One region of the Streptomyces sp. NPDC021562 genome, then DNA from elsewhere that is predicted to be linked to it. Evidence: predicted binding sites of a transcription regulator. Region 1 holds the regulator's gene; the other holds the start of a gene.

Region 1 (8,718 bases):
CAGGTCGTCGTGGGTGGCGCACCGGTCGACGAGCGGACGGTAGCGGTCGAGGACGCCGGCCCAGTCGACGCCGCCGAGGTCGGACCGCCAGAACTGGTCGCGCATGATGCGGCCGGTCTCGTCGAACATCTGCCGCCACTCGGCGGCCGGGTCGACGCTCGCCCGGATCCGGGTCAGGTCGACGGTGATGTTGGTGTCGCTGTCGTCGTCGCCCGAGGCGCGGCGGTCGCTGGGTACGACCCTGAGCTTGCCGTCGGCCCGGAGCAGGACGCGTTTGCCGTCGCCGCTGACCTCGAAGCGGTCGGCGTCGGAGGCGAGGTACTCGATGCGCTGCTGGGCGAGGTCGTAGCGCTCCAGCTCGGTCCTGGGCGCCGGGTCCTCGGGGTGGGCGCGGGAGGCGCCGAGGACACCGCGCACCGGGTGACGCAGCCACAGCACGCCGTCCTTGGCGGCGCGCAGCCCGGAGTAGCGGCCTGCCTCCACCGGGAACGGCACGATCCGGTCGGCGAGGCCCTCCAGGTCGATCCGGGTGACGGGGGTGCCCTCGGCGTCCGGGGTCTCGTCCTTGTCGGGGGTCTCGAAGGGGCGGCCGTGGCGCTGCGGGCCGAACGGCGAGGGGGTGGTGGCCGCGAGGGTGATCAGGTGCGGGCGGTCGCCGACCACGAAGGCCAGGTCGAAGACGTGCTCGTCGTAGACCGGGTCGAAGGAGCGGGTGGAGAGGAAGGCGAGGTGTTTGCCGTCGCGGGTGAAGACGGGGTCGTAGTCGCGGAACCGCAGCGGGGTGGCCTCGGTGACGGTCAGGTCGGTGGTGTGGGCGATGCGCAGCTGGCACAGCCCGCCCGCGCCGGGGTGGGACCAGGCGAGCCAGCCGGAGTCGGGGGAGAACGCCAGCCCGGACACGTCGCCGTCCTCGCTGCGGTCGACCTCGCGGACCTCGCCCGTCTCACGTTCGACGAGGAGCAGCCGCCCGTCGTGCGCGGCGACCGCGACCCGGCCGCCGTCGGGGGCGACGGCGAGGTCCAGGACCCGGCCGAGCTGTCCGCCGGCGAGCCGGCGCGGGGTGGAGCCGGGGGCCGGGCCGGTGGCGGGCGCGAACTCCAGGGCGTCCTCGCCCTCGGCGTCCGTCACCCACACCACCCATTCCTCCGTGTCCACGCGGAAGGTGACGGGCAGCCGGGCCCGCACCCCGGGCCGGGCGGCGAGGGCGCGCGCCGGACCGGACCGGTGGGTCACCCAGTGCACGCCGCCGCGCACCAGGACGGCGCTGCCGCGCGCGGTGTGGTCGGGCGAGGCGGCACCGAACCAGCGGGCCGCGTCGACCGGGTACGGCTGCCGGTCCACCCGCTGCCCGCCGAGCCGGACGTCCAGCGGGCGCGGCTCGGCGCCCTCCAGGTCGTCCAGGAGCCAGAGTTCACCGGCCGAGGCGTAGACGACGCGGGTGCCGTCGCTCGCCGCGTGCCGGGCGTAGAAGCCGTCGAGGGGAGTGTGCCTGCGCAGGTCGGAGCCGTCGGCCAGGGAGGAGTACAGCGCCCCGGTGCCCTCGTGGTCGGAGAGGAACGCGATCCGGTCGCCGACCCATTCGGGGCACTCCAGGTTCCCGTCGAGTTCGGCGTGCAGCCGGACGAACTCGCCGTCGCCCTCCCGGTCGATCCACAGCTTCCCCGCCGTACCGCCCCGGTACCGCTTCCACCAGGCCGCCTCGCGGCCCATCGGCGCGGACAGCAGCACCGTGGCGGGCCCGTGGGCCACGTGCCCGACCGGGCCGTACGGAAGGACGGTGGACGGTCCGCCGTCGAGCGGGACCGCGTGGGCCCAGCTGCGCCGGAGGCTGGACTGACCGTAGGTGGTGATCGCGAGGACCCGTCCGTCGCCGGTCCAGCCGCGCACCTGGGTCCGGGAACTCCCCCAGTGGGTCAGGCGGGTCGAGGGGCCGCCGTCGACGGGAGCGATGTGGATCTCGGGGGCGCCGTCGCGGGTGGACGTCCAGGCGACCGTGGTGCCGTCGGGCGAGACGCGCGGCACGGTCACCGGCACGTTGTCGGCGCTGACCCGCCAGGCCCGGCCGCCGTCGAGGGGCGCGAGCCACACGTCGTCCTCGGCGGTGAAGGCGATCAGTTCACCGTGGACGTGGGGAAACCGGAGGTAGGACCGCGGTCCTGTCGCTGCACCCTGAGTCACCCGCTCAGCCTATGCACCCGGGCCCGCCCGCCGCGGCCGATTTCGATCACTTGCCCTGCACGGGCCAGCACGTGGGGTCCCCCTGACACCAGATCGTCCTCGTCACGGTCACGGTGGGGCCGGGCCGCTGCCCGTAGGTGGGGGGCCGGTAGGTGCTGTACCCGGGGCCGGGCGTGGCGTCGCAGTTTCCGAGGCCGTTCACCCGGAACCACTCCTTGCCGCCGACCTTCGCGACGAGGTCGCCGCGCACACAGGCACCGCTGACCGCCTTGGTGACCCGGCCGGTGACGGTGATCGCCCGCCCGTCCTTGGTCCTGCCCTTGCAGTCGACGGAGACGACGGTGGTCTCGGTCGCCGAGGGCGTCCGCGCCGACGAGCCGGACGTGCCGGCCGTGCCGTAGCTGCCGGTGCAGGTGAGCCAACTGACGTCGACGTGCTGCCGTTTCAGCTCGGCGGTGGCCGTCTGGTCGGTGGTGTACGCGACGGTCGCGGTGTTCAGGTCGCTCGGCCGGCAGCCCGCCAGGACGCCGACGGCGACCACCGCGAGCCCCGCCGCGGCCGCCGCCCTGCTGCCGCCCGGCCGGCGCCAAATCCGCCTCAATGCCCCCATGGAGGGCAGCCTGCCACCGTCCCGGCCGTGGCGGTAGGGGGCTTACGGCCACTCACGTGTTCGGGACCGTCACCCTTCAGGTGCGCAGCAGCAGCCACTCCTGGAGCTCCACCAGGTTCCCCTCCGGGTCCTTCAGGTGGGCGACCCGCATCCGCTGCGTCATCGGCGCAGGCCCGTGCACCAGGACCGCACCGCGTCCGGTGATCTGCTCGCAGTAGGCGTCGAGGTCGTCGACGCGCAGCACCACCAGCGAACGGTGCCCGGTCGCCGCGTCCCCCAGTTCGCCCAGTATCTCGGCCATCATCGCCCGGTCCTGCAGGGCGATCCCCGCGGACCCGGCGTGCGGACTGAACTTCTCGTACGGCCCCTCGCTCGCCCCCGACTGCGGCTTCAGCCCGAGCACGTCGGAGTAGAAGCGGTAGCAGGCGGCGAAGTCGGTGACCAGGAGCCGGACTTGGGCGAGTTCCACGGCGCGTTCCCCCAGGAGGTGGTGCGGGTGCGGTACGGCTGGCGTGCGGTCAGGACCACCGGCCGGTGCGGCCCAGCAGCAGGGCCGCGGCCGCGGTGCCGGCGGTCGACGTACGCATCACCGTAGGCCCCAGGGTGTACGCCCGCGCACCCGCCTCCTCGAACAGCGCCAACTCGTCCCGGGCCACGCCCCCTTCGGGCCCGACGACCAGCACGATCTCGCCCTCGGCGGGCAGTTCGGCGGTGGCGAGCGGCGCACTGTCGTGCTCGAAGTCGGAGTGCAGCACGGCGCCGAGGGCGGCGCCGGCGAGCAGCGCCGCGACCTGCTTGGTGGTCGCCGTGTCCGCGACCTCGGGGAAGCGCACCCGCCGGGACTGCTTGCCGGCCTCGCGGGCGGTCGCCCGCCACTTGGCGAGCGACCTGAGCCCCCGGTCGCCCTTCCACTGGGTGATGCACCGGGCGGCCTGCCAGGGCACGATCGCGTCGACGCCGACCTCGGTCATGGTCTCCACGGCGACCTCCCCGCGGTCGCCCTTGGGCAGCGCCTGCACCACGGTGATCCGGGGCGCGGGCGCGGGTTCCTCGGTCACCGCGCCCAGGCGCACCACGAGCCGGTCCTTGCCCTCGGCGGCGATCACCTCGCAGACGGCGTGGCGTCCGGCGCCGTCGGTGAGCACGACCTCCTCGCCGGCCTCCAGCCGCTTCACGGAGACCGCGTGCCGCCCCTCGGGGCCGTCCAGGACGTACGGGCCGCCGCCCCGAGCGGAGTCCACGGGGAACCGTTCGACGACGAACACGGGCGCTGTCATCGCCCCTCCTTCTTGGTCGACAACGCTGTCGACGCGGCCGCGAGTTCCTCGGCGAGGGTCTCCACGAGCCGGCCGGCCGGCAGCTCCCGGGCCAGCCGGTGGCCCTGCCCCGCCCACAGCGCCATGCCCTGCGCGTCCCCGGCGCGGGCGGCGGCCTTGCGCAGCGGGGCGGTGAGGTGGTGGACCTCCGGGTAGGCGGCGGGCGCGTACGGGCCGTGCTCCCGCAGGAAACGGTTGACCAGGCCGCGGGCGGGCCGCCCGGAGAACGCCCGGGTCAGCTCGGTGCGCGTGAACAGCGGGTCGGTCAGCACCCGCTTGTGCACGTCGGGGGCGCCGGACTCGGGGGTGGCCAGGAAGGCCGTGCCCAGCTGGGCGGCGCTCGCGCCCGCCGCGAGCACGGCCGCGATCTGGCTGCCGCGCATGATCCCGCCCGCGGCGACCACGGGCAGGCCCACGGTCTCCCGGATCTGGGCGACCAGCGCGAGCAGCCCGATCCCGGAGCCGTCGTTCTCGGGGACGTCCCGGTGGGTGCCCTGGTGGCCGCCGGCCTCGATGCCCTGGGCGATCACCGCGTCCGCGCCGGCCCGCTCGACGGCGAGGGCCTCCTCGGCCGTGGTCGCGGTGACGAGGGTGAAGGTGCCGGCCCGGCGCAGCGCGTCCAGGGCCTCCCGGCTCGGCACGCCGAAGTGGAAGGAGGCCACGGCCACCGGGTTGTCGAGGAGGACGGCGAGTTTCGCGTCGTACCCGTCGTCCCGGCCGCTGTCCGGGTCACCGAGCTCGGTCCGGTACCAGGCGGCCTCACCGGCCAGCTGGTGCGCGTAGAGGTCCACGGCCCCGGACTCCGCGTACTCCGGCTGCGGCATGAAGAGGTTCACGCCGAAGGGGCGGCCGGTCAGTCCCCGCAGTTGCTTGATCTCCTGGTACATCCCGTCGGCGGTCTTGTACCCGGCGGCCAGGAACCCCAGTCCGCCCGCCTCGGACACGGCGGCGGCGAGCTGCGGACCCGAGGCCCCGCCCGCCATGGGGGCCTGCACGATCGGAAAGCGGCAGAGATCGGTCAGTGCGGAGGACATGACGGCATGTTGTCACGTCCTCCGGACAAGACCGAATCGGCCGCCGGATTGGCACATGCCAGGAATGTGCCACCGCTTCGGCACGTGCCGGACGAATGTCCCGGCCCGTCAGCGACCGTTGAACGCGTCCTTCAGCCGGCTGAACAATCCCTGCTGCCCCGGCTGGAACTGTCCCGTCGGCCGCTCCTCCCCGCGCAGCTTCGCCAGCTCCCGCAGCAGCCGCTCCTGCTCCGGGTCCAGCTTGGTGGGAGTCGTCACCTCCACGTGGACGATCAGGTCGCCCCGGCCGCCGCCCCGCAGGTGCGTGACGCCGCGGCCGTGCAGCGGGATCGACTGCCCGGACTGCGTGCCCGGCCGGATGTCGACCTCCTCCAGCCCGTCCAGCGTCTCCAGCGGCACCTTCGTGCCGAGCGCGGCCGCCGTCATCGGGATCGTCACCGTGCAGTGCAGGTCGTCGCCGCGCCGCTGGAACGTGGAGTGCGGCAGCTCGTGGATCTCGACGTACAGGTCACCGGCGGGACCGCCGCCCGGGCCGACCTCGCCCTCACCGGCGAGCTGGATCCGCGTGCCGTTGTCGACACCCGCCGGGATCTTCACGGTCAGCGTCCGCCGCGACCGCACCCGTCCGTCACCGGCGCACTCGGGGCACGGCGTCGGCACGACCGTCCCGAAGCCCTGGCACTGCGGACACGGCCGCGAGGTCATGACCTGACCCAGGAACGACCGCGTCACCTGCGAGACCTCACCGCGGCCCCGGCACATGTCACACGTCTGGGCGGTGGTGCCCGGCGCCGCGCCCTCACCGTTGCAGGTGTTGCAGACGACCGCCGTGTCGACCTGGATGTCCTTGGTCGTGCCGAAGGCCGCCTCGTCGAGCTCGACCTCGATCCGGATCATCGCGTCCTGGCCGCGCCGCGTCCGCGACCTCGGCCCGCGCTGCGACGCCGTACCGAAGAAGGCGTCCATGATGTCCGAGAAGTTCCCGAACCCGCCGGCGCCGAAGCCGCCCGCGCCCCCGCCGCCGCTCTGCGACAGCGGGTCCCCGCCGAGGTCGTAGACCTGCTTCTTCTGCGGGTCGGAGAGCACCTCGTAGGCGGCGTTGATCTCCTTGAACCGCTCCTGGGTCTTCGGATCCGGGTTGACGTCCGGGTGCAGCTCCCGCGCGAGCCGGCGGAAGGCCTTCTTGATCTCTTCCTGCGACGCGTCGCGGCGCACGCCGAGAACGGCGTAGTAGTCCGTGGCCACTTACGACTCCGCCAGGATCTGTCCGACGTACCGTGCCACCGCTCGTACCGCTCCCATCGTTCCCGGGTAATCCATGCGGGTCGGTCCGACCACGCCGAGTTTGGCGAGTGTCTCGCCGCCCGAACCGTAACCGACCGACACCACGGACGTGGAGTTGAGTCCCTCGTGGGCGTTCTCGTGACCGATGCGCACGGTCATGCCCGAATCCCCCGCCTCGCCCATGAGCTTGAGGAGCACGACATGCTCCTCCAGAGCCTCCAGGACGGGCCGGATCATGAGGGGAAAGTCATGCCCGAAGCGGGTGAGATTGGCGGTACCGCCGATCACCAGCCGCTCCTCGTTCTCCTCGACGAGCGTCTCCAGCAGGGTGGAGAGCACCGCCGAGACAGTACCGCGGTCCTCGGCCTCGAAGGCGTCCGGCAGGTCCTCCACCAGCCGGGGCACGTCCGAGAACCGGCGGCCCGCGACCCGGCTGTTCAGCCGCGCCCGCAGATCCGCCAGGGACGCCTCCCCGAACGGCGCCGGGCAGTCGACCAGCCGCTGCTCGACCCGCCCGGTGTCGGTGATCAGCACCAGCATCAGCCGCGCGGGGGCGAGCGCGAGCAGTTCCACGTGCCGCACCGTCGACCGCGTCAGCGAGGGGTACTGCACCACGGCCACCTGCCGCGTCAGCTGGGCCAGCAGCCGGACCGTGCGGGCCACGACGTCGTCGAGGTCGACGGCGCCGTCGAGGAAGCTCTGGATGGCCCGCCGCTCGGGCGCGGTCATCGGCTTGACACCCGCCAGTTTGTCGACGAACAGCCGGTAGCCCTTGTCGGTGGGGATCCGCCCCGCGCTGGTGTGCGGCTGGGCGATGTACCCCTCGTCCTCCAGGGCGGCCATGTCGTTGCGCACGGTCGCCGGCGAGACACCGAGGTTGTGCCGTTCGGTCAGCGCCTTCGAACCCACCGGCTCCTCGGTGCCCACGTAGTCCTGGACGATGGCGCGCAACACCTGGAGCCTGCGTTCACTCAGCATCTTCGCGCCACACCTCCAGAAAGTCGTCCCCGCGGCCTTTCGGGTCTTTCGTCTGGCACTCTGCGAGCCCGAGTGCCAGCGTCCCCGGCCCAGTGTACGGCCGTCGGGTACCGACTGGGCAAGGTCGGTACGGGGACGGTACGGACCCGCCGCGTTCTGCGGCTAGCGTCGCGGTATGACGGTGACTTGGGAAGAGCTGGGCTGGGAGCGCCTGGCCGACGGGGTGGGCCGGTGCCGGCTGCCCGGCTGGGACTGCACGGCGGGGCTGGTCCTCGGCGCGGGTACGGCCCTCATGGTGGACGCCGGGTCGAGCCTCGCGGAGGGCGCGCGGTTGCGCACCCTGGCGCAGGCACTCGCCGACCGCCGTGTGACCCATCTCGCGCTCACCCATCCCCATTTCGATCACGTCCTCGGGGCGGCCGCGTTCGCGGGCGCCGACCTGTACGCGGCGGTGGGCGCGGAGGCCGTCCTCGCCCACGACCGCGAGGGGCTGCGCCTGGACGCGGTACGCAACGGCCTGCCGGCCCCGGAGGCCGAGGAGGCGGCGGACGCCCTCCCCACCCCCCGCCACCTGGTGTCCGGCGAGTGGACCCTCGACCTCGGCGGCGGCCGCCAGGCCCTGCTCGCCAACGTCGGCCCCGGCCACACCGCCCACGACCTCGCGGTCCTCGTCCCCGGCGACCCCGAGGTGGTGTTCTGCGGCGACCTGGTGGAGGAGTCCGGCGAACCGCAGGCCGGCCCCGACGCCGTACCGTCGCGGTGGCCCGCCGCCCTGGACCGGCTGCTGGCCCTCGGCGGTGACCGCGCCCGGTACGTCCCCGGTCACGGAGCGGTGGTCGACGCGGCGTTCGTACGGGCCCAGCGCGACGCCCTGGCGGCCCGTTTCGGCGTGTCGTAGGCACACCGCACCCGCTTCTCCTATCGTCATCCGAATGCGCCAGTACTCCGCCGACCTGACCCCGCCGTGGAAGAAGCCGAAGCCGGTGCCCGAGGTGGCCGCCGAACCCGGCCTGGTGGTGGAGGAACCCGGCACGGGCTTCTGCGGCGCGGTGATCCGCTGCGAGGCGGGCACGGTCACCCTGGAGGACCGCTTCGGCAAGCACCGCGTCTTCCCGCTGGAGCCGCGCGGCTTCCTCCTGGAGGGCCGGGTCGTCACCCTCGTACGGCCCGCCTCCGCGGGCCCGGCCCGCCCCACCCGTACCGCCTCCGGCTCGGTCGCGGTCCCCGGCGCACGCGCGCGTGTCGCCCGCGCGGGCCGCATCTACGTGGAGGGCCGCCACGACGCGGAACTGGTCGAGAAGGTGTGGGGCGACGACCT
Region 2 (8,718 bases), on a different contig from region 1:
GCTGCTCAGCGGGGGCAGCGGCTACACCGACGACACCGGCACGTACACGATCGACTCCTCGCAGAACATCGACACCCTCACCTGGCTCAAGGACGAGCTGGTCGGCAAGGGGCTGACCGGCCCGACCGCTCCCGGCAGGCTGAATCGCGCGACCGCGTTCGCCGCGTTCGCCGACGGCCAGGTCGGCATGCTCAACGGCCACCCCACCCTGATCAAGCAGGCCGAGAAGAAGGGCGTGAAGTTCGGCACGGTCGCCATGCCGGCCCGCGCCGGCCAGGCCACCCGCACCGCCTCCATGGGCGTCACCGACTGGATGGCGGCGTTCAAGCAGAACGGCCACGCCAAGCAGGTCGGCGACTTCCTGGACTACGTCTACAGCGAGAAGAACGTCCTCGACTTCTCCCGCGAGTACGGCCTGCTGCCCGTCACCACGTCCGCGTCCCAGACGATGACCGACTCCGGCCAGGCCCAGGACAAGCAGCTGCGCCCCTTCCTGGAGCAGCTGCCGACCTCCGAGCTGTACCCGGCGGGCAAGACGTCCTGGGCGGCCGTCAGCGCCGACATCAAGAAGCAGATCGGTACGGCGGTCGGCCCGTCCGGCAACCCGACCAGCGTGCTCACGCAGATCCAGGCCGAGGCGTCCCTCGCGGACAGCCGTACGGCGGCCGCGACCGGCTGAGCGCGTACGGTTCTCGGCATGGACCGGCAAGAACTGGGCGCACGCGAGCTGACGATCCTCGCCCTGGAACGCCGGGGCTTCCCGAGCCCCGGCGCGAAGGAACGGGCGATACGGGAGGAGCTGGATCTGGCGCCGGTGCGCTACTACCAGCTCCTCAACGCCCTGCTCGACGACGAGCGGGCCCTGGCCCACGACCCGGTGACGGTGAACCGGCTGCGCAGAGTGCGCGAGACGCGGCGCGGGGAGCGCTGACGGTCCTGGGGGATCTTCGGGACGCTTGAAACGAGGGCGCTCGGATACTGTCAGCCGTATGGGCAACCACAGCACGGACCCCCACGTCACGGAACCCCTCCCGACGCCCCGCACCGCCGCCGGTCGCGAAGGACTGGAGGCGCTGCTCGCGCGGCCCCGCACCGCCCTCGTCGGACTCGACTTCGACGGGACGCTGGCGCCGATCGTCGCCGACCCCGAGCAGGCGCGGGCCCACCCGGACGCCGCGGCGGCCCTGTCGGCCCTCGCGCCGAAGGTGGCCGCCGTCGCCGTCATCACCGGCCGCCCGGCCGAGGTCGCCGTCCGCAACGGCGGCCTCGCCGAGATCCCCGGCCTGGAGCACCTGGTCGTCCTCGGCCACTACGGCGCCGAACGCTGGGACGCGGCCACCGGCGAACTCACCGCCCCGCCCCCGCACCCCGGCATCGCGGCCGTCCGCGCCGAACTCCCCGCCCTCCTCGACCGCGTCGGCGCCGCGCGCGGCACCTGGATCGAGGACAAGGGGTTCGCGGTGGCCGTCCACACCCGCCGGGCCGACGACCCCCAGGCCACCTTCGAAGCCCTCCGCGCCCCCCTCACCGACCTGGCCACCCGGCACGCCCTGATCGTCGAACCGGGCCGCCTGGTCCTGGAACTGCGCCCCCCGGGCATGGACAAGGGGGTGGCGCTCCGCGAGTTCGCGAGGGAGATCGGCGCGGGCGCGGTCCTCTACGCGGGCGACGACCTGGGCGACATCCCGGCCTTCGCCGCGGTGGAGGAACTCCGCAAGGAGAACGTCCCGGGCCTCCTGGTGTGCAGCGGCAACGAGGAGGTGACCGACCTCGCCGACCGAGCGGACCTGGTGGTGAACGGCCCGGAGGGGGTCGTGCGGCTCCTGCAGACCCTGGCTGCCATGAGCGCCCTTTAGGGGCGCGGGGAACTGCGCGACAAGCCCCCACCGAACCCGCAGTTCCCCACGACGCTCACCCACCCCCGCCCAACGCCCCCAACTGCTCCAGGAACCAGGCCGCAGGAGGCAACGCGGTCGCCGCGGCGGCCAGCCGCTTGCACCGCTCCGCCCGCTCCGCCACCCCCATCGTCAACGCCTCCTGCAACGCGGCCGCGGTCCCCCCGATGTCGTAGGGATTCACCACCACCGCGTCCTCGCCCAGCTCCTCGTACGCCCCCGCCTCCCGCGAGAGCACCAGCGCGCAGCCCTCGTCCGACACCAGCGGGATCTCCTTCGCGACCAGGTTCATGCCGTCCCGGATGGGGTTCACCAGGGCCACGTCGGCCAGCCGGTACGCCGCCAGCGAGCGCGCGAAGTCGTCCTTGACGTGCAGCACCACCGGGGTCCAGCCCGCCGTCCCGTACGCCGAGTTGATCTCGTCCGCGACCCGCTGCACCTCGGCCGTGTAGTCCCGGTAGACGGGGAGGTCCTGCCGCGAGGGGTAGGCGAACGCGACGTGCACCACCCGCTCCCGCCACTCGGGACGGTCGTCGAGCAGCTGCCGGTAGGCGAGCAGCCCGCGCACGATGTTCTTCGACAACTCGGTCCGGTCGACCCGGACGATGGTCTTGCGGCCCTCCCCGATCTCCTCCCGGAGGGCCGCCATCCGCTCGTCCACGTCCCGCTCGTGCGCCCGCTTGCGCAGGAAGTCGGCGTCGGCGCCCAGGCCGTGCACCCCGATCCGGGTGTCCGACGAGGAGGGGATCCCCGGGCCCAGCACCGTGTGGCAGCAGGCCACGAACGCGTCCGCCCAGCGGCGGGTCAGGAACGCCGCGTGGTCGGCGCCGAGGATCCCGGTCAGCAGCTCCGCCGCGATGTCGTCGGGGAGCAGCCGGAAGTAGTCCGGCGGCGCCCACGGCGTGTGCGAGAAGTGGCCGATCCGCAGGTCGGGCCGCAGCTGCCGCAGCATCCGGGGCGCGAGCGCCAGGTGGTAGTCCTGGATCACCACCACCGCGCCGTCGCCGGCCTCCTCGGCCAGCGCCTCGGCGAACGCGCGGTTGTAGGCCCGGTACGACTCCCACTGGCGCCGGAACTCCGCGTCGAAGACCGGCTCCAGCGGGGTCTGGTAGAGCATGTGGTGGACGAACCACAGCACCGAGTTCGCGATGCCGTTGTAGGCGTCCGAGAACACGCCCGGGTCGATGTCGAGCATCCGGACCCGCTGGCCCCCGGTGTCCGCCTCCGGCAGCAGGCCGCCCCCGGCCCGCCGGACCGCCTCGCGGTCACCGTCGCTCAGCGCGGCGCACACCCACACCGCGTTCGCGTCCGGCCCGATCGCCGAGAGCCCCGAGACGAGCCCGCCGCCGCCCCGTTTGGCACGGAGCGCGCCGTCCCCGTCGTCCGGACGGAACTCGTACGAAACCGGGCCGCGGTTCGACGCGACCAGCACCTCTGCACTGCCGGTGGAAGCCATGGGGGAAGCCATACGCCTCAACCTAGCCCGGCTTGTAAACGCTCAAACGTACGGCCACGCCCGACGGGCGAACGTGTACCAGGTCAGGCCACCCGGCGGTCGGCGTACTCCGCGATCTCCACCATCGGCGGGCGTTCCTCCGTGTCCACGGAGTAGGTGCGGGGTTCGAAGCCGTCCTCGCCGCGTTCGAACTGGGTCAGGGACGGGCGGATCAGATGGCCGCGGGCCAGCCGCAGCTGGGCCGTGCGGTAGATCGCGGCGGACATCCGGCCGAGGGCCTGGCCGTCCTGGTGGCGGTGCTTGCGCACCCCGACGTCCACCTGGGCGAGCGCGTCCAGGCCGACCAGGTGCAGGGCGTCCACCAGCATGCCCAGCTCCACGCCGTAGCCGACCGGGAAGGGGAGCTGCTCCAGCAGGGTGCGGCGGGCCGCGTACTCGCCGCCGAGCGGCTGCACGAACCCGGCCAGCTGCGGCCAGTGCATGTTCAGCAGGGGGCGGGCCATCAGCTCGGTGACCCGGCCGCCCTGGCCCGCCGCGCCGGCGAGCGGGCGGTCGTACATCGCCTTGACCAGGTGCACGTCCGGGTCGGTCAGCAGCGGGCCGACGATGCCGGTGACGAAGTCGGAGGAGAAGTCCCTCAGGTCGGCGTCGACGAAGCAGACGACGTCCCCGCCGGTGACGAGCAGGGAGCGCCACAGGACCTCGCCCTTGCCGGGGACGGCGGGGATGCGGGGGAGGATCGTGTCACGGTGGACGACCCGGGCGCCCGCCGCCGCTGCCACCGCCGCGGTGCGGTCGGTGGAGCCCGAGTCGACGACGACGATCTCGTCGACGAGCGGCACCTGCCGCATCAGGTCGTGGCGGATGACCGCGACGATGTCACCGACCGTCTCCTCCTCGTTGAGCGCGGGCAGCACGACGGAGACGGACTGACCGGTGCGCTGCTTGGCGGCGAGTATCCGGTGCAGCGGACGGTCGGTCACGGACCAGGAGCGGGTGGCCAGCCAGCGTTCGGCTTCTTCCAGCACAGTCAGCGGCTCCTCACTGTCACGGTCACACTGCGGGGTGTGATCCATCTCGCGGTACGGACGACTATCTCAACTGTCCTGGCCTTCGGTTACAGTCTTGAACAACGCGCGTGACCATCGCATGTCCTGGCGTCACCGTGCGTTGACAACCGAATACAGCTCATCCAGAGGGGCAGAGGGAAACGGCCCGATGAAGCCCCGGCAACCCTCCAGTCGGTCTCGTGTTGCACAGCGAGGCTCCCGACTAGGGAAGGTGCCAAATCCGTCTCACGGCGAGATGCGTCGTGAGGAAGATGAGGAGAAAGGGCCTCGCCTCACATGGCTGCGCAGACTGTTGCAACCGCTTCCCCGAAGACCGTGGACCTCGGCCCCGCCGCCGCGCTGTCCTGCCGCGAGTGCGGCCACCGCGTGCCGCTCGGCCCGGTGTTCGCCTGCGAGGAGTGTTTCGGCCCGCTGGAGATCGCGTATGACTTCTCGGGCTACGACACCGAGGAGCTCCGCAAGCGGATCGAGGCGGGCCCCGCCAACATCTGGCGCTACGCGCCGCTGCTGCCCGTCCCCGCGGACGTGGCGACCAAGCCGAACATCAACCCGGGCTGGACCAAGCTCGTGCAGGCCGACAACCTGGCCAAGGAGCTCGGCGTCACCGGCGGGCTGTACGTGAAGGACGACTCGGGCAACCCCACGCACTCCTTCAAGGACCGCGTCGTCGCCCAGGCCGTCGAGGCCGCCCGCGCCTTCGGCTACACCACGCTCTCCTGCTCCTCCACCGGCAACCTGGCCGGCGCCGTCGGCGCCGCCGCGGCCCGGGCCGGCTTCCGCTCCTGCGTGTTCATCCCGCACGACCTGGAGCAGGGCAAGGTCGTCATGGCCGCGATCTACGGCGGCGAGCTCGTAGGCATCGAGGGCAACTACGACGACGTGAACCGGTTCTGCTCCGAGCTGATCGGCGACCCGGCCGGCGAGGGCTGGGGCTTCGTCAACGTCAACCTGCGGCCGTACTACGCCGAGGGCTCCAAGACGCTCGCGTACGAGATCTGCGAGCAGCTCGGCTGGCGGCTCCCGGACCAGCTGGTCGTCCCGATCGCCTCCGGCTCCCAGCTCACGAAGATCGACAAGGGGCTGCAGGAGCTGATCAAGCTCGGGCTCGTCGAGGACAAGCCGTACAAGATCTTCGGTGCGCAGGCGGAGGGCTGCTCGCCGGTGTCGACCGCGTACAAGGCGGGTCACGACGTGGTCCGGCCGCAGAAGCCGAACACCATCGCCAAGTCCCTCGCCATCGGCAACCCGGCCGACGGCCCGTACGTCCTCGACATCGCCCGGCGCACCGGCGGCGCGGTGGAGGACGTCGACGACGAGCAGGTCGTCGACGCCATCAAGCTGCTCGCGCGGACCGAGGGCATCTTCGCGGAGACCGCGGGCGGGGTGACGGTCGGGGTCACCAGGAAGCTCATCGAGAACGGGCTCATCGATCCGGCGAAGTCGATCGTCGTCCTCAACACGGGTGACGGACTGAAGACACTGGACGCGGTCGCGGGTACGGGACTCACCGCGACCATCCGCCCGAATCTCGAGTCTTTCCACGAGGCCGGGCTCGCCTGAGCCGACCGCACAGAACCAGGGCGTTGCCCGGACCGGAGGTCTAGACAGTGAGCGTCACCGTTCGCATCCCCACCATCCTGCGCACCTACACCGGCGGCCGGGCCGAGGTCGCCGCGGAAGGCGCCAACCTCGGCGAGGTCATCGCCGACCTGGAGAAGAACCACACCGGGATCGCCGCCCGTGTTCTCGACGACCAGGGCAAGCTGCGCCGGTTCGTCAATGTCTACGTCAATGACGACGACGTGCGATTCGAGCAGGGCCTGGAGACGGTCACGCCGGACGGCGCCGGCGTCTCCATCATCCCGGCCGTCGCCGGTGGCTGAGCCGCCGACCCGCCTGACGTGATGGCCGAATGACCGAACATTACCTTCGGTAACAAACGTCGCCGGTTGTGAATGGGATTGCCCCCTCCGCGAGAGAAGCGGAGGGGGCAATTCTGTGTGGTTGAGCGCGGTACAGTTGGGGAACACGGTCCCGATCACCGGGGCGCGGGCCCTGTTATTGGATACCTCGGGCCTGCCAAGAAGTAGCCAAAGTGTGCGGGTCATATGCGGCTTTCGTGGCTTTTATGGGGCCCGACTTGCCCTGAATTCGACCGAATTCTCGCTACATTCCGGACCCTTCCCGCCCAGAATTCTCGTCCGATTGACCTGTTGCAGACGGCAGTTGGACAGATACATTCAGCCGCGGTCGACGCGTTCCGGCGCACGCCCCCAACCAATGGGGGGTGAGGTCTGACCCGGATCCGCGAAGTGTGGATCTGTGCAAGGGCCAGTAATAGGGGAGTTAGGCATGGCTCAGGGCACCGTCAAATGGTTCAACGCGGAGAAGGGGTACGGCTTCATCGCGGTCGACGGTGGTGCGGACGTGTTCGTCCACTACAGCGCGATTCAGATGGACGGCTACCGCACCCTGGAAGAGGGCCAGCGGGTGGAGTTCGAGATCTCGCAGGGCCAGAAGGGCCCGCAGGCCGACATGGTTCGCGTCACCGCCTGAAACGGCACACACGAGGAAGGGCCCGCTCCCGTCAGGGGGGCGGGCCCTTCGCCGTGTCCCCGGAGGGCGCCGGTCCGGGTCTCCGGAGGGTGCCGCCCGGTGTTCGCGGGCGGCTGAGCGCGCCGCCCGATACCCGGGAGGCGCTTGCACTCGCCTAGGCCGAGTGCTAATCATTGCGTTAGCACTCTGAAGGTGAGAGTGACAAAGAAGGACCGGGTCGGTGAGGCCCGCGGACCGGGTGGGGCAAGGAACCCACGGGTCGGCGAGCCGTCCGTCGCGGGCGCGGGCGCGGTCCTCGAAGACTCACCCCCAGTCCTGGAGGGACCACTTCACATGGCCAAGATCATCGCGTTCGACGAGGAGGCGCGGCGCGGCCTCGAGCGCGGCATGAACCAGCTCGCGGACGCCGTCAAGGTGACGCTCGGCCCCAAGGGCCGCAACGTCGTCCTCGAGAAGAAGTGGGGCGCCCCCACGATCACCAACGATGGTGTCTCCATCGCCAAGGAGATCGAGCTCGAGGACCCGTACGAGAAGATCGGCGCCGAGCTGGTCAAGGAAGTCGCCAAGAAGACGGACGACGTCGCCGGCGACGGTACGACCACCGCGACCGTGCTCGCCCAGGCCCTGGTCAAGGAAGGCCTGCGCAACGTAGCCGCCGGCGCCAACCCGATGGCCCTCAAGCGCGGTATCGAGAAGGCCGTCGAGGCCGTCTCCGGTGCCCTCCTCGAGCAGGCCAAGGATGTCGAGACCAAGGAGCAGATCGCCTCCACGGCCTCCATCTCCGCCGCCGACACCCAGATCGGCGAGCTCATCGCCGAGGCGATGGACAAGGTCGGCAAGGAAGGCGTCATCACCGTCGAGGAGTCCCAGACCTTCGGTCTGGAGCTGGAGCTCACCGAGGGTATGCGCTTCGACAAGGGCTACATCTCGGCGTACTTCGCCACCGACATGGAGCGTATGGAGGCGTCCCTCGACGACCCGTACATCCTGATCGCCAACTCCAAGATCGGCTCCGTCAAGGACCTGCTCCCGCTCCTGGAGAAGGTCATGCAGTCGGGCAAGCCGCTGCTGATCATCGCCGAGGACGTCGAGGGCGAGGCCCTGTCGACCCTGGTCGTCAACAAGATCCGCGGCACCTTCAAGTCCGTCGCCGTCAAGGCCCCGGGCTTCGGCGACCGCCGCAAGGCGATGCTGAACGACATCGCCATCCTCACCGGCGGCGAGGTCATCTCCGAGGAAGTCGGTCTCAAGCTCGAGAACACGACCCTCGACCTGCTGGGCCGCGCCCGCAAGGTCGTCATCACCAAGGACGAGACCACCATCGTCGACGGTGCCGGCTCCACCGAGCAGGTGCAGGGCCGGGTCAACCAGATCCGCGCCGAGATCGAGCAGTCCGACTCGGACTACGACCGCGAGAAGCTCCAGGAGCGCCTGGCCAAGCTCGCCGGTGGCGTCGCCGTCATCAAGGCCGGTGCCGCGACCGAGGTCGAGCTCAAGGAGCGCAAGCACCGCATCGAGGACGCCGTGCGCAACGCGAAGGCGGCCGTCGAGGAGGGCATCGTCGCCGGTGGTGGCGTGGCCCTGCTGCAGGCCTCCCAGGTCTTCGAGAAGCTGGAGCTGGAAGGTGACGAGGCGACCGGCGCGCAGGCCGTGAAGCTCGCCCTGGAGGCCCCGCTCAAGCAGATCGCCGTCAACGCCGGCCTCGAGGGTGGCGTCGTGGTGGAGAAGGTCCGCAACCTCA

The links. The regulator HrcA, encoded in region 1, represses chaperone genes, less so after heat shock. The targets are predictions, from matches to a motif close to TTNGCACTCNGNNNNNCNGAGTGCNAA.
Region 2: a site for HrcA is predicted at 7,121-7,147, ahead of groL (chaperonin GroEL). Genes of this name have one in related genera too.

What each region holds. Positions count from the first base shown of each region.
Region 1 is NZ_JBFACN010000015.1:92,783-101,500, reverse strand. It holds gene AB0G52_RS23910 (S41 family peptidase) at 1-2,178, opposite strand, end outside; gene AB0G52_RS23905 (hypothetical protein) at 2,225-2,788, opposite strand; gene AB0G52_RS23900 (VOC family protein) at 2,865-3,257, opposite strand; gene AB0G52_RS23895 (16S rRNA (uracil(1498)-N(3))-methyltransferase) at 3,307-4,065, opposite strand; gene AB0G52_RS23890 (nitronate monooxygenase) at 4,062-5,138, opposite strand; gene dnaJ (molecular chaperone DnaJ) at 5,247-6,383, opposite strand; gene hrcA (heat-inducible transcriptional repressor HrcA) at 6,384-7,400, opposite strand; gene AB0G52_RS23875 (MBL fold metallo-hydrolase) at 7,576-8,298, shown strand; gene AB0G52_RS23870 (DUF3097 domain-containing protein) at 8,333-8,718, shown strand, end outside.
Region 2 is NZ_JBFACN010000005.1:368,169-376,886, reverse strand. It holds gene AB0G52_RS10680 (extracellular solute-binding protein) at 1-679, shown strand, start outside; gene AB0G52_RS10675 (DUF3263 domain-containing protein) at 698-931, shown strand; gene otsB (trehalose-phosphatase) at 990-1,856, shown strand; gene AB0G52_RS10665 (trehalose-6-phosphate synthase) at 1,912-3,351, opposite strand; gene AB0G52_RS10660 (glucosyl-3-phosphoglycerate synthase) at 3,435-4,379, opposite strand; SAM riboswitch class I at 4,537-4,679, shown strand; gene thrC (threonine synthase) at 4,698-5,981, shown strand; gene AB0G52_RS10650 (MoaD/ThiS family protein) at 6,029-6,304, shown strand; gene AB0G52_RS10645 (cold-shock protein) at 6,774-6,977, shown strand; gene groL (chaperonin GroEL) at 7,311-8,718, shown strand, end outside.